One region of the Streptomyces sp. NPDC054047 genome, then DNA from elsewhere that is predicted to be linked to it. Evidence: riboswitches for the same ligand, from Rfam matches in the RefSeq annotation. Region 1 holds a riboswitch; the other holds the start of a gene.

The links. A riboswitch is a leader RNA that binds a small molecule or an ion and turns the genes downstream of it on or off. The one in region 1 is predicted to bind ZMP and ZTP.
Region 2: linked by a shared signal. The riboswitch ahead of ACZ6ZP_RS32875 (serine hydroxymethyltransferase) and the one ahead of ACZ6ZP_RS14620 (bifunctional 5,10-methylenetetrahydrofolate dehydrogenase/5,10-methenyltetrahydrofolate cyclohydrolase) in region 1 are both predicted to bind ZMP and ZTP.

The regions. Positions count from the first base shown of each region.
Region 1 is NZ_JBVJKV010000003.1:668,364-672,760, forward strand. Features, by position in the region: gene ACZ6ZP_RS14610 (LysR family transcriptional regulator) at 1-581, opposite strand, end outside; gene ACZ6ZP_RS14615 (EamA family transporter) at 702-1,586, shown strand; gene ACZ6ZP_RS14620 (bifunctional 5,10-methylenetetrahydrofolate dehydrogenase/5,10-methenyltetrahydrofolate cyclohydrolase) at 1,632-2,492, opposite strand; ZMP/ZTP riboswitch at 2,514-2,599, opposite strand; gene ACZ6ZP_RS14625 (DMT family transporter) at 2,772-3,719, shown strand; gene ACZ6ZP_RS14630 (methylated-DNA--[protein]-cysteine S-methyltransferase) at 3,824-4,327, shown strand; gene ACZ6ZP_RS14635 (2OG-Fe(II) oxygenase) at 4,354-4,397, shown strand, end outside.
Region 2 is NZ_JBVJKV010000011.1:126,032-130,428, forward strand. Features, by position in the region: gene ACZ6ZP_RS32865 (SAM-dependent methyltransferase) at 1-106, shown strand, start outside; gene rocD (ornithine--oxo-acid transaminase) at 193-1,395, opposite strand; ZMP/ZTP riboswitch at 1,507-1,597, shown strand; gene ACZ6ZP_RS32875 (serine hydroxymethyltransferase) at 1,638-2,984, shown strand; gene ACZ6ZP_RS32880 (hypothetical protein) at 3,091-3,837, opposite strand; gene ACZ6ZP_RS32885 (hypothetical protein) at 3,910-4,397, opposite strand, start outside.

The DNA of each region.
Region 1 (4,397 bases):
CCGGTGCGCCGGTCCACGAGGAGCGTCCGGTCCCGTATGTCGGCCAGCGGAATGGAGCGCCGCCTGGCCCACGGGTCGTCGCTCGCCAGCGCGCAGAAGCGCCGCTCATGACCGACGACGGCACTGGCGAAGCGTGCCTCGTTGAAGGCGGTGCGGACGACGGCGAGGTCGCAGAGGCCCTCGGCGAGGCCGCCGGTCGCGGAGTTCGTCCGGATCAAGTACAGCTCCACGTCGGGGTGTCCCGCGGCCCAGCGGCGCTGGAACTCCGCGGTGTGGCGGCCCATCGCCGACCAGGCGTGGCCGATGCGCAGCCGGGTGTGTCCGGTGGTCGCCTCGCGGATGAGGTCCTCGGCCTCGGCGAGCAGATGCCGGGCCCGCGCGAGCACCTGCACCCCGGCCGTCGTGGGCGTGACGCTCCGGCTGGTGCGGTGCAGGAGGCGCACCCCGAGCACCTCCTCGAGCCCGCCGAGGGTGCGCGAGACCGCGGCTTGCGAGACGCCCAGCTCGGCGGCGGCATCGGTGAAGCCGCCGGTGTCGACGATGGCGACCAGGCAGCGCAGATGCCGCAGTTCCAGATCCATGGCCACAGCGTAGGAACAACCGGAGCCAATGAATAACCAGGCCGTATGGATAACCAGAGCGTATAGATGAACGCCGGCATGCATTTTTCGTATGCCCGCGGGTGACGCATCCTGCGGTGCATGCGAACGTCTCGGAGCGAAGGCAGGACCACCGCGAACCTGGGGGAACCGGCGGAGAGTTCCCGAGGTCGGCTGCCGGGCATGGCGATGATGTTCGGCAGCGGCCTGTCCAACCAAGTCGGCGCCGCCACGGGCGCCTTGGCGTTCGACGCCATCGGTCCCGCCGGGGTCGTGGCCGTGCGGCAATGGGTCGCGGGAGCCGTACTCCTCGCGGTCGGCAGGCCCAAGGTGCGCGCCTTCACCTGGCGCCAGTGGTGGCCGCTGCTGTGCCTGGCCGCTGTCTTCGCCACCATGAACCTCTCCCTGTACACCGCGATCGACCGCGTGGGCCTCGGCCTGGCGGTGACCCTGGAGTTCCTGGGCCCGCTGACGGTCGCCCTCGCCGCCTCCCGCCGTGCGGTGGACCTCGGCTGCGCGGTCGTGGCGGGGGCCGCGGTGGTCGCCCTGGCCCGCCCGCGACCCAGCGCGGATTACGTCGGCATCGGGCTCGGCCTGCTCGCCGCGGCCTGCTGGGCCTCGTACATCCTGCTCAACCGCACGGTCGGGGCCCGCCTCCCGGGCGTCGAGGGATCGGCCGCCGCCGCGGGAGTCTCCGGGCTCCTCTACGTGCCGGTCGGCATCGCGGTGCTGGCCCACCACCCGCCGACGGCGACGGCCCTGGCCTGCGCGGTGACCGCGGGCGTCCTCTCCTCAGCGGTCCCGTTCCTCGCCGACCTGCTCGCCCTGCGCCGGGTCGACGCCCGTTTCTTCGGGATCTTCATGAGCGTCAACCCGGTCCTCGCGGCGCTGGTGGGCATGGTCGTCCTGGGGCAGTCCCTGGAGGGGGTGGAGTGGCTGGCCATCGCGGCGATCGTCTCGGCCAACGGGGTCAGCGTCCTGAAGTAGGCGCGAGGCGAGCGTGATCGGTACGTGGGCGCGAGGCGCCCGCGATCAGTCCAGGCCGAGCTGCCGCTTCGCCGCCTCGACCGTCTGGGCGAGGAGCACGGCGATGGTCATGGGACCGACACCGCCGGGCACGGGAGTGATCAGGCTCGCGCGCTCCCGGGCGGAGTCGAAGTCGATGTCGCCGACGTTGCCCGGGTTGTAACCCGCGTCGATCACCACGGCGCCGGGCTTGATGTCCGCGCCGCCGATGAACCGCGGCCGGCCGACGGCGGCGATCAGGACGTCGGCCTGCCGGACGATCGAGGAGAGGTCGGCGGTGCGCGAGTGGCAGTACGTGACCGTGGCGTCCCTGCCCAGGAGCAGCATGCCGGCGGGCTTGCCGAGGATGGCGCTGCGGCCCACGACGACGGCGTGCTTGCCGGTGAGGTCGACGTCGTACGCGTCGAGCAGGCGCATGATGCCGCCGGGCGTGCAGGACACGAAGCCGGGCAGGCCGAAGCCCATCGCCGCGAAGGAGTGCATGGTCACTCCGTCGACGTCCTTGGCCGGTGCGATCGCCTCGAAGGCGGCGCGCTCGTCGATGTGGGGCCCCACGGGGTGCTGCAGCAGGATGCCGTGCACGGTCGGGTCCTGGGAGAGGCCGGTGATCGTCGCGACCAGTTCCTCGGTGCCGACCGAAGTGGGCAGGGCCACGTGCCGTGACTCGATGCCCGCCTTTTCGCAGCGGGCGCGCTTCATGCGGACGTAGGTCACCGAGGCGGGGTCGTCGCCGACCAGGACGGTCGCCAGGCAGGGGGAGTTCCCGGTGCGACGGCGGATGTCCGCCGCGGTCGCGGAGGTGGTGTCGACGAGGCGGCGGGCGAGGCCGGTGCCGTCCATCAGGCGAGCAGTCTGAGTCTGGGGCATGTGCCACTCCTGGACTTCAGGGTGAGTCGCCCAGGCGCGCGGCATCGACACGATGTCAGGCCGCTCCCCGGTGGTACTCCACCTCAGCGCCAGTCACGGCCCGCCTCTCACCCTAAGGGACGGGGCGGGGCGGGAAGCGGCCGGCATTGAGGATGTAGTTGAGCTTAATGAAAGTTCAAAACTTGTTGCTTGTCCTTTCGTGTCGGCGACGGCATCGTTCCCTGACAACGGCCCGAGGGCGAGGGCCCGCCATCAAGGCCCCGACCAAGGAGAGCGACAGTGAACGGCGTCCCCGGACGAACGTGGGCAGCGGCCAGGGTGGGCGTACTCGCCCTCCTCTGGGGATCGACCTTCCTCTGGATCGAACTGGCCCTGGAGGGCCTGTCTCCCGTGCAGGTCACCCTCCTGCGCTGCACCCTGGGGGCCGCGACCCTGACGGTCGTGCTCTTCGGTACGCGCAACCGCCTGCCCCGCGGCCTCAAGACGTGGAAGCACGTCTTCGTCGCCGCCTTCTTCTGCAACGCCCTGCCCTTCGGCCTCTTCAGCGTCGGCCAGCAGACCGTCGACTCCGGAGTGGCGGGCGCGCTGAATGCCACGACCCCGCTGTGGTCGGTCCTGATCGGCCTCGCCATCGGCACGGAACGCGGACTGCGCCCCGTACGCCTCGCCGGACTCCTCATCGGTTTCGCGGGTACGTCGCTGATCTTCGCCCCGTGGCAGCAGTCGGGCATGACGAGTTGGGGCGCCCTCGCGATCGTGGGCGCGGCGGCGAGCTACGCCGTCGGCTTCGCGTACATGGGGCACCACCTCGTCGGGAAGGGCATGCCCACCCTCTCCCTCTCCGCGGCCCAGCTCATGGCGGCCACGGGCCTGACGTCGCTCGCCCTGCCGGTCGGCGGCCTGGAGGCGATCCACGTGGACCGCACCGCCCTGATCGCCGTCGTGGTCCTGGGCGTCTTCGCCACCGGTGTCACCTTCCACCTCACCTACCGGATCATCGCGGACGAGGGCGCGACCAACGCCGCGACCGTCGGCTATCTGCTGCCGGTGGTCTCCGTGGCGCTGGGCGCGGTCGTGCTCGACGAGGCCTTCAGTCTTCGGGTGGCCGCGGGCATGGCGGTCGTACTCGTCGGGGTCGCCATGACGCGACGGCAGAAGCGCGACCCGGCACCGACGCGCCAGGTGGCGGCGGCTCCGGCAGGCGCCGCGGAGGCCCGCAGGGCGTGAACGCCCCGTCCGAATCCCGCCAGCACGCGCGATCGCGACACCTCAGTGTGGGAGGTGGAAAGAAGCGAAGAAGCGCGGAACGGAAAGGGAAGAGGGTGGCCACGATGACCGTCCACACGACCGTCAGCAGCCCGCTCGGCGAACTGCTGCTGGTGGGGGAGCCGACATCGGACGGCGTCTCGCTGACGTCACTGTCCATGCCGGGCCAGCGGAACGCCCCAGCCGTGCACGGGAGTTGGATGCACGACCCGGATCGATTCCCGGAGATCGCACGGCAGCTCGCCGCCTACTTCGCCGGTGAACTCACCCGGTTCGACATGGAGTTCACCCCCGGCGGCACTGACTTCCAGCGGCGCGTCTGGAGCGCCCTGGAGGAGATCCCGTACGGCACGTCGACCACCTACGGCGCGCTCGCCGAGCGGCTCGGCATCGAGCGCGGGCGGGTCCAGGCCCTGGGCGCCGCGATCGGCGCGAACCCGTTGCTGCTGGTGCGCCCGTGCCACCGCGTGATCGGCGCGGACGGCTCGATGCGTGGGTATGCGGGCGGCGTGCGGCGCAAGGTCGAACTCCTCACCCATGAGGGCGCCCTCCAGCCCACCCTCGTCTGACCCGCACGACCGCGAAGGACCTCATCATGATCGACACCACTCACCCGGCGGACGCCCGCGTCGGCGAACG
Region 2 (4,397 bases), on a different contig from region 1:
GGAGCTCCTCGACCCCGGTGTGGTGTCGTGCAACCGCTGGCGTGCGGAGTCGACGGTCGGCGTCGAGGACGTGGCCATGTTCGGCGGAGTGGGCCTCAAGCGTTGAGTCCGGGCTGCTGAGACCGGAGCCGCTGAGGCACGGGCCGCTGAGGCACGGGCCGCGGAGGCGGTACGGGGCCCGCCTCCCCGGAACTAGGCCAGCACGGCCCGCAGTTGATCAAGCCCCCAGTCCAGGTCCTCCTTGCTGATCACCAGCGGCGGGGCGATCCGGATCGTCGACCCATGGGTGTCCTTGACCAGCACCCCCCGGTCCATCAGCTTCTCGGAGATCTCGCGGCCCGTGCCGTGCGACGGCTCGATGTCGACGCCCGCCCACAGCCCGCGGCCCCGCACCTGCGTCACCGCGCCCGTGCCGGCGAGCAGCCCCAGCTCGGAGTGCAGATGCTCGCCCAGCTCGGTGGCCCGCTGCTGGAACTCGCCCGAGCTCAGCATGGCCACGACCTCCAGCGCCACCGCGCACGCCAGCGGATTGCCGCCGAACGTCGAGCCGTGCTCACCCGGCTTGAACACCCCCAGCACATCCGCGTCCGCCACCACCGCGGACACCGGCACGACACCCCCGCCGAGCGCCTTGCCCAGGATGTACACGTCCGGCACCACGCCCTCGTGCTCGCACGCGAACGTCCTGCCCGTCCTGCCGAGCCCCGACTGGATCTCGTCCGCCATGAAGAGGACGTTCCGCTCCCGCGTCAACTCCCGGACGCCCGCGAGATAGCCGGCCGGCGGCACCAGGACCCCGGCCTCGCCCTGGATCGGCTCGAGGAGCACGGCCACGGTGTTCTCCGTGACCGCTTCCCGCATCGCGGTCAGATCGCCGTACGGCACGATCTCGAAGCCCGGGGTGTACGGGCCGTAGTCCGCGCGGGCCTCGGGGTCCGTCGAGAAGCTGACGATGGTCGTGGTCCGCCCATGGAAGTTGTCGCGCGCGACGACGATCTTCGCCCGCCCGTCGGGCACGCCCTTGACCTGATACCCCCACTTCCTGGCGGCCTTCACGGCGGTCTCCACCGCCTCCGCACCGGTGTTCATCGGCAGCACCATCTCCTTGCCGCACAGCTCCGCGAGCCGCGTACAGAAGTCGGCGAACCGGTCGTGGTGGAAGGCCCGCGAGGTGAGCGTCACCCGCTCCAGCTGCTCCTTGGCGGCGTCGATCAGGCGGCGGTTGCCGTGCCCGAAGTTCAGCGCCGAGTAGCCGGCGAGCATGTCGAGGTAGCGGCGCCCCTCGACGTCTGTCATCCAGGCACCCTCCGCCGACGCGACCACGATGGGCAGCGGGTGGTAGTTGTGCGCGCTGTGCGCTTCGGCCGAGGTGATGAACTTTTCGGTAGTCGACACGGGGTCTCCGTTCGTCCTGCGGCATGGGGCGGGTGTGGCGCCCAAGTTCTATCGTCGCTCGGATCGTGGACGAGGAAACCTGCCGACCCGGCGTGCCCGCTAGGCTGCTCTCTACAGCACGGCGACTGGCGCACGGGGAACGGACCCCGAGGGAGCCGTGCGAGGCAGAACCTTCGAGGTGCCGCCCGCCTGGGCACCCCGGGACCACGACCGGAAACTCACCGCTCGCCCCGGAGGACGCCATGACTCACTCCCCTTCCTCGAACCTCGCCGCGGATTCCGCTTCCTCACGTTCCGCTTCCGCGGATTCCGCGCAGCTTCCGAACACCCTCAGCCACCCCGCGCTCGCCGCGCAGGACCCCGAGCTCTCGGCTCTCGTCGGCGCCGAGGAGCAGCTCCAGGCCGACACCCTGCGGCTGATCCCCAGCGAGAACTACGTCTCCACCGCCGTCCTCGAAGCCTCCGGCACGGTCCTCCAGAACAAGTACAGCGAGGGCTACCCGGGCCGCCGCTACTACGAGGGTCAGCAGAACATCGACCCCGTCGAACGCCTGGCCGTCGCCCGCGCCAAGTCCGTCTTCGGCGTCGAGCACGCCAACGTCCAGCCGTACTCCGGCTCCCCGGCCAACCTCGCCGTCTACCTCGCCTTCGCCGAGCCCGGTGACACCGTGATGGGCATGGCCCTCCCCATGGGCGGCCACCTCACCCACGGCTGGGGCGTCTCCGCCACTGGCAAGTGGTTCCGCGGCGTCCAGTACGGCGTCCGCCACGACACGGGCCGCATCGACTTCGCCGAGGTGCGCGACCTCGCCCTCAAGGAACGCCCCAAGCTGATCTTCTGCGGTGGCACCGCCCTCCCTCGCACCATCGACTTCGCCGCCTTCGCCGAGATCGCCCACGAGGCGGGGGCCGTCCTCGTCGCCGACATCGCGCACATCGCCGGCCTGATCGCGGGCGGCGCCCACCCCTCACCGGTGCCGCACGCCGACGTGATCTCCACGACCACCCACAAGACCCTGCGCGGCCCGCGCGGCGCGATGCTGATGTCCCGCGAGGAGCACGCCAAGGCCATCGATAAGGCGGTCTTCCCCGGACTGCAGGGCGGCCCGCACAACCAGACCACCGCGGCCATCGCCGTCGCCCTGCACGAGGCGTCGCAGCCCTCCTTCCGCGACTACGCCCACGCGGTCGTCGCCAACGCCCAGGCCCTCGCCGAAGCACTGCTCGCCCGCGGCTTCGACCTGGTCTCCGGCGGCACCGACAACCACCTGATCCTGATGGACCTCACCCCCAAGGACGTCCCGGGCAAGGTCGCCGCCAAGGCCCTGGACCGGGCCGGGATCGTCGTGAACTACAACACCGTGCCGTACGACCCGAGGAAGCCGTTCGACCCCTCCGGCGTCCGCATCGGCACCCCCTCGCTCACCTCCCGCGGTCTCGGAACGCAGCACATGCCGACCGTCGCCGACTGGATCGACCGAGGCGTCGCCGCGGCCCGTGCCGGTGACGAGGACGCCCTGACGAAGATCCGCTCCGAGGTCGCCGACCTGATGGCCGCCCACCCGGCCCCGGGCCTGCCGGCGCACTGACTTGCCTGACCGGTCTGACCGGTCTGACCGTTCTGATCGCTGGTCCGCACAGCCGCCCCAGGTCGGCCACCTCACCGGCCGGGGGCGGCAGCGCCCCTGCGCCCCCTCACACGTCCCGCAACTCCTGCCGCGGGCCGTCCTCATGGAGCCGCCGCCCGCGCAGCGAGGCGAGGAAGGGCCCCCGCAGCAGCAGCGCTCCCGCGGCTCCCGCCGCGGCGCCCGGTATCGCCCACCACCAGCCCGTGCCGCCGTCGCCCGGTATGCCATCCGCCCGTGCCGAGGCGGTCGTCGGCGGTGGGGCCGCATCCGTCTCGGGGGCTGTCGCCTGATTGCCCCCGGCTGCCGGAGCGCCCATGACCCCCAGCTTCTTGAACAGTGCCGTCAGGCGGGCCGGGTCCTTCGCCTTGTGCCACGAGCCGGTCATGGACTCCACGTCCGTCGTCGTGTGGATCCACACGGTCTCGGCGTCCTTGGCGCTCTTGGCACCCGTGGCGTCCTTGCCCTCCTTGCCCTCCTTGGAGCCGGACGCCATCGGATAGGCCCGGTCCACCCGCCACGGACTCACGTCGTGGGCCATCCACGTCACATTGATCTGACGGCTTCCGGCACTCATGTCGAGACCCGGTGGCTGCTCGCGCCGGCCCTCGCCGATGTCGCCGAGACAGCGCTCCAGCTCGCCGTACTCCTTGTCGCTCACATAGAGCGCCGTGCTCTGCCCGCTCTCCGGCGAGACCACGAGGACGCTCGTCGGTCCGCCCGCCACCGCCTGCGGCGCCCCCATCACGACCAGCGCAAGCCCGGCCGCGAGCCCCGCCGCCGACCCGCACATTCCCCTTGCCGTACGCATCCGCATGTCCGATCCCCCAGCCGCTCCCCGGCACGACCCGTCCGCACCGCCTCACTTCTGGTACACCGCCCGAGCCGTTCAGGTTCCCTCTTCGCCGGAACGAGCCGGAAGCGACTTCCCGATCTCCAGCGCCCGCTCCTTGGACGCCACGCCCTCCAGCCGCAGCGTCAGCTCCCGCCCGTGTGTCCACAGCAGCGTCGGCCCGGCCGTCCGCTCGGAGCGCGTCCACCGGTCGCCGTCGCCCTCCACCATCCAGAACGTGAGCCGATGCGGGCGCGGGAACCACAGCCCCGTCTCCCGGCCGACCTGCACCCAGTCGGGACGCTCCGTCACCGTCTTGCCGAAGCCGAGGTCGAGGCGGGCGTCGAACTCGTCGAGCCGTATCGTCCGGCCCTCGTCGTGCCAGCACAGGGTGACCAGGACGCGCGCCCCCGGCTCCCGCGTCACCGCCACGGCATCCGGCGCGCCGAGCGCGGCCGGCACCGCGGGCACGAAGCCGGCCCGCCGCTCGGCCTCGGACAGGCTCACCCCGCCGCCGCACCCGGGCACCCCGGCCTCGCTCGGCG